2 regions of the Paenisporosarcina sp. genome follow, and region 1 is predicted to be linked to the other one. Evidence: riboswitches for the same ligand, from Rfam matches in the RefSeq annotation. Region 1 holds a riboswitch; the other holds the start of a gene.
The links. Region 1 has a riboswitch for cobalamin ahead of AC3EA5_RS11605 (ribonucleoside-diphosphate reductase subunit alpha). Riboswitches for the same ligand answer to the same signal wherever they lie in the genome.
Positions count from the first base shown of each region.

Region 2: it holds a riboswitch for cobalamin, as region 1 does, so the genes downstream of both, AC3EA5_RS12095 (ABC transporter substrate-binding protein) here and AC3EA5_RS11605 (ribonucleoside-diphosphate reductase subunit alpha) in region 1, are expected to answer to the same signal.

Region 1 covers NZ_JBYNRN010000033.1:30,265-33,459, forward strand. Annotated here, with positions in the region: gene AC3EA5_RS11595 (DedA family protein) at 1-165, shown strand, start outside; gene AC3EA5_RS11600 (undecaprenyl-diphosphate phosphatase) at 175-1,002, shown strand; cobalamin riboswitch at 1,202-1,379, shown strand; gene AC3EA5_RS11605 (ribonucleoside-diphosphate reductase subunit alpha) at 1,643-3,195, shown strand, end outside.
Region 2 covers NZ_JBYNRN010000033.1:138,874-142,068, forward strand. Annotated here, with positions in the region: gene argS (arginine--tRNA ligase) at 1-507, shown strand, start outside; cobalamin riboswitch at 961-1,149, shown strand; gene AC3EA5_RS12095 (ABC transporter substrate-binding protein) at 1,292-2,263, shown strand; gene AC3EA5_RS12100 (FecCD family ABC transporter permease) at 2,256-3,195, shown strand, end outside.

The DNA.
Region 1 (3,195 bases):
ATTTGGAACACGATTTTAGTTTCAGTTGGAGCAGCGGTAGGGGATAACTGGGAGTCCATTGTAGGCGTTATGGATGTGTATTCAAATATTGTGTATGTACTGATTGTGATCGTTGGATTGGCAGTCATTTGGTGGTATATGCAATTTAGAAAAAGAAGAGCATAAGGAGATATTATGGAATTATTAGAATTACTAAAAGCGTTAATATTAGGTTTTGTTGAAGGAATGACCGAGTTTGCACCCGTATCTTCTACAGGACATTTAATTATTGTGGATGATATGTGGTTGCAAACGTCTGAATTCCTAGGGAAATATTCAGCGAATACATTCAAAATTGTGATTCAACTTGGATCGATTATGGCTGTAGTTGTTGTCTTTTGGAAGCGTTTATTCAGTTTAGTTGGTCTTTATAAAATGAAAGATGTAGCACCAGGTTCACAATTAAAGCTTACTCACGTTTTAGTAGGGTTGATTCCTGCAGGTGTGTTTGGGTTATTATTTGAAGATTTTATTGATGAACATTTATTTTCAGTAGAAACAGTACTAGTTGGCTTAGTTATTGGTGCCATTTTAATGATTTTTGCGGATAAGTATGGACCAAAAGATCCTAAAACAAAAACATTAGATCAGATAACATATAAACAAGCTTTTTCTGTTGGACTTGTTCAATGTCTATCGTTATGGCCAGGCTTTTCACGTTCTGGTGCCACGATTTCTGGTGGTGTCTTGTTCGGATTAAGTCATAGAACAGCCGCTGACTTCACGTTCATTATGGCAGTTCCGATCATGTTTGGCGCAAGCTTCGTATCCTTATTTAAAAACTGGGAGCATGTTAATCCAGATGACTTATCTTTTTACATTGTTGGATTCATTAGTGCTTTTGTGTTCGCACTCATTTCAATTAAGTTCTTCTTGAAGCTAATCGAGCGTGTGAAATTAACTCCATTCGCGATTTATCGTTTGGTGTTAGCAGCTATCCTATTTATCATTATTATCATGTAAAAAAAGACGACCGAAATGGTCGTCTTTTACTGTAGAAAATAGAATGGCAGTTTATATAACACCATAAAAATTTGCCTCCTTAGGGAGATCGTACGTATTTTCTAACTGAATTAAATACCGTTCCGGTTAATTGATAAATTGCCTATTTACGAAATAAACACAATATGTTAGATTTAATTCACAAACACACACAATATATAGTATGCAAACGAAAAAAGGTACCATGTATGGTTTAAAAGGGAATTCGGTCAATGCCGAAGCTGTCCCCGCAACTGTAAGTGCGGACAAATGTTACACAACCACTGTGAAAATTCACGGGAAGGGTAACAGGAGGAAGATGCACGAGCCAGGAGACCTGCCTTTTTTCGGATAAGCAACACTTTCTTCGGGGGTTGAGGAGTGGAAGCGAGCCTGGTTATAAGGCAGATTCCATTACCTTATTCAACCTTTTTTGACTCAATTCCATTTACTTAATTTTGAGCGATAGCTCAGCCGAAGAGGCTGAGCTATCGCTTTTTTAATACTGATTTCCGGATTTCAGTTTAATAAAAGACACAGCTTACACCATTTTGAATCAAGCTGCGTTTACTACTATTGTGTTTAAGGGTTTAGTGAGAGGAGTTTGGTTCTTTTGCAAAAAATATTTTCGGTAAAAGAAAAGGTATTCGAACAGTTACATGAGGAGTATGGATTTGAAAAATTACTTCCACTTGAGCGTGCACATGCGAAATGGGAAAAAAAGAACCCCACGGGAACAGATGGAGAGTGGGCAAAGGCAATGGTTCTCGAAGCCCTTAGTTTAATGGATGAAGTAGAGCCGTTTTGGACATTTGTTGCTTCGCGAATATATTTGCACCACACATATGAAGTGATTGGTAAAATGCGAAATTTAGATATGCAGAACGTCTACAACCAATTCTATGAGCACGTCAATCTTTTAACACACAAGGGTTTATATGATGAAAGATTATTACAGGCATATTCGAATAAAGAGATTGTTGAACTGGGCATTTGTCTTAATGCAGAAAGGGATAAGCTCTTTACATACATCGGTTTGAAAACGTTAATGGACCGATATGTAGCAAGAAATTTTGATCATTCACCTGCGGAACTACCTCAAGAACGGTGGATGATCATTGCAATGACTTTAATGCGTACCGAGAAAAAGGACCGGGTTGGAAAGGTAAAGGAAGCTTACTGGGCAATGAGTAACTTATATATGACTGTTGCAACACCTACACTTTCAAATGCAGGAAAACCACATGGACAACTATCCAGTTGTTTTATTGACACAGTGGATGATAGCCTTCAAGGAATTTACGATTCCAATACAGATGTGGCGACTCTTTCAAAATTTGGAGGGGGAATCGGGATTTATATGGGGAAGGTAAGAAGCAGGGGCTCATCCATTCGTGGATTTATCGGGGCATCAAGTGGTGTATTACCATGGATTAAGCAACTTAATAATACAGCGGTAAGTGTCGATCAGCTAGGTCAACGCCAAGGAGCAATGGCTGTATATTTAGATATTTGGCATAAAGACATCCTGCCGTTTCTGGATTTGAAATTGAACAATGGGGACGAGCGGATGCGAGCACATGATATTTTCACAGGCGTTTGTTTACCGGATATTTTTATGGAAAAAGTAGAAGCTCGAGAAGATTGGGTTTTATTTGACCCGCATGAAATTCGAACGCTTAAAGGGTATTCTCTTGAAGATTATTTTGATGAAACAAAAGGGGCGGGAACATTTAGAAAGAAATATGAAGAATGTGTAAGGGATACAAGACTTTCTCGTGAAGTCGTTCCTGCAATCGACTTGATGAAGCGAATAATGAAAAGCCAACTTGAAACAGGCGTGCCGTTTATGTTTTACAGAGATGAAGTGAATCGAAGTAATACAAACAAACATCAAGGAATGATTTACAGCAGTAACTTATGTACAGAAATTATGCAAAATATGAGTGCCACAGTATTTGAATCCATTTCGATTGAAGATGACGTGATTGTAACGAGAAAAAAACCTGGAGATTTTGTGGTGTGTAATTTGTCATCTATTAATCTAGGTAAGGCTGTCCCAGACAATGTGTTAGAAAGATTAATCGAAATCCAAGTTCGTATGCTCGATAATGTCATTGATTTAAACATGATACCTGTACCTCAAGCAGAGCGAACAAATGCCCGTTATCGTGG
Region 2 (3,195 bases), 110 kb from region 1:
GGTAAAGCGGTAACGATGCGTGAATTAGTGGAAGAAGTCGGCTTAGATGCAGTGCGTTATTTCTTCGCCATGCGTTCTGGCGATTCACATATGGACTTCGACTTAGATCTAGCTGTTTCTCAATCGAACGAAAACCCGGTTTACTATGCACAATATGCTCATGCTCGTATTAGTTCAATTTTACGACAAGCTGAGGAACAAGGCTTTACAGCTTCGACTGAGAACTTGAATTTATTGCAAGCTGAAAAAGAAATTGATGTACTGAAGAAAGTAGGAGACTTCCCACAAGTCGTAGCCGACGCCGCAAAAAATCGCTCACCACACCGCGTGGCTAATTACATTCAAGAAGTAGCGGCTACATTCCATAGCTTCTATAACGCAGAAAAAGTGTTGGATCCTTCAAATGAAGACATGACACGTGCACGTATCGCACTTATTACAGCAGTTCGCACAACAATTGCCAATGCACTTCGTCTGATTGGCGTTAGCGCACCTGAGAAAATGTAAATGAAATAACTTAGCCATTCCGTTAAAAGCGGGGTGGCTATTTTTAATGAAAAAATTATGTAAATGAATATGAGTTAAAGGTCTTCGCATGAAATAGCATAATCTCGCATTGACGGAGCAAGTTACTAAGGCTGAGTAAGAAGTTCTTCTCAGAAGCGAAGCGTAAAAGAGCTAATTAGGGCTGCTAAAGCAGCCTTTGGTGTTGGAAACTCCTGGGTTTTCGCGCGTGGAAAGCGAAATATAGTGAAAGGTCTTCATATGAAAGTGAAAGACTCTCACTTGAAAGTGAAAGCTTGATCGATTCTGTCAAAGGGTCCCGAGTGAACGTGAAAGACTACTCTGTAAAAAACCACCACTCAAAATAACTAAGACCAATCTTAATTGCACTCTCCATGCCGCTTAAAAAATCCCTCTCGACACGCTCAACAAATCATGTATAATGAAAAATGAATTACATAGCTTTAACACGAAGGTGCTCTGCTTAAATCGCAGAGTTAAAAGGGAAGTCGGTTTAAATCCGACGCGGTCCCGCCACTGTATGTGTGAGGAACGTGCATCAAGTCACTGAAGTCGAACGACTTTGGGAAGACGCACAATCCATTGACCACAAGCCAGGAGACCTGCCTACGTGCTAACACTCAGCAACCCTACGAGGATAGGAATGGTGTGAATCGACAGCAGTTACGCATAAGCGTGCTTGCTTTAATTCAACCTCCCATCCTCCGACATTGCGCGGAGGATTTTTTGTTTTTCAAAAACCACAAACATCTAGGAGGAAACCACAATGAAAAAGTTTTGGCAATTAGCACTAACATCATTAATGGCTCTATCTTTATTAACCGCATGTGGACAAAATGACGCTCAACCGAAAGAAAACACAACGGATAACACGTCTGTTCAAGAAGAAAAAGCCGCTTCTTACCCAATGACACTCACTGACGTGACTGGAAATGAAGTTACACTTGAAGAAGCACCTAAAGCAATCGTATCCATGATTCCAAGCAATACAGAAATCTTGTACGCTTTAGGCTTAAGTGAAGAAATTGTGGGCGTATCAGATTATGACAACTACCCAGAAGAAGCCGCTTCAAAAGAGAAAATCGGCGGGATGGAATTTAACGTAGAAAAAATCATCTCATTAAATCCAGACTTAGTACTTGCACATGAATCAGCATTAGGAACATGGGATGCAGGGTTACAACAACTTCGTGACGCTGGTGTTCAAGTGTACACAGTGACAAACGCAGAAACGTTTGACGCAACATACGAAACCATTCACGAAATTGGTGAAGCAACAGGCAAGTCAGAAGAAGCGACGAAAATCGTAGAAGACATGAAAGCGAAAATAAAAGAAGTACAAGACAAAGTAGCTGATGTCGATACGAAAAAGAAAGTGCTCGTGGAAGTGTCACCAGAACCTGAAATTTACACACCAGCTGGAAACACAATCATGAACGAAATGTTAGGCATGATTAATGCAGAAAATCTAGTAGCTGATCTAGACGGTTGGATTAAAATTGATCCAGAAGAAATTGTCAAACGAAACCCAGATGTCATTCTCACAACTTATGGAAATTACACACCTGACGCGGTAAATCTTGTGTTAAACCGAAATGGCTTCTCAGATGTAACGGCTGTGAAAAACAAAGCAGTTCATGACATGGATGCGGATTTGACAGGACGCATGGGACCCCGCCTTGCAGAAGGCTTAGAGCTAGTAGCGAAGAATGTGTATCCTGAGGCTTTTAATGAATAAAACCGGAATCGCTTATGCAGTTTCCATCTGCGTATTGATCGCGGCTGTGATTGCTGGTGTGACCATCGGAACCGTGTCGATTCCAGTATCAACTCTCTGGAATCGACAAGCGGACCCTGCATTATCTAATATACTTTGGAACATTCGTATGCCGCGTGTTGTTTTAGCCGGGTTAGTAGGAGCTTCACTCGCAATTGCGGGTGCGGCGTTCCAAGGTTTGCTTAAAAATCCACTAGCGGATCCGTACACATTAGGTGTGTCATCCGGTGCATCAGTTGGCGCAGTAATCACTTTGTTTTTTGGCATATCCATTCCGTTCTTGGGCATCTTTACACTTCCCGTTTTCAGCATGGCAGGTGCTTTTATTACCATGTTAGCGGTCATTGGGTTTGCGAAGCTTGTCGACCGCTCCATGAAAATGGAAACGATCATTTTAACCGGAATCATTTTTAGTTCATTCTTAGGGTCTATCATTTCGTTAATGATTGCCTTAACTGGCGAAGAACTTAGACAAATCATTGGCTGGATTTTAGGCAGTGTTTCAATGCGTGGGTGGGATTACGTGAATATGGCGTTGCCATTTATCGTTATAGGAACGCTATTACTTTGGCTAAACAGAAGAGAGTTAAATGCATTAATCTTCGGTGAAGAACGTGCGAAACATCTAGGAGTCAACGTCAAAAATCGTAAAATGATGATCTTAGCTGGTGGCTCGATTTTAACGGGAGCAGCAGTCGCAGTATCAGGAACAATTGGCTTCATCGGATTAGTAGTCCCACATATGATTCGACTTGTTTCAGGTGCAGACCATCGTCAATTACTCCCATTATCATTTTTAAACGGGGCATCATTGTTAGTTCTGTGTGATTTGCTTTCACGCACAATCATTGCACCAACAGAACTTCCAATTGGAGTCATCACAGCATTTCTAG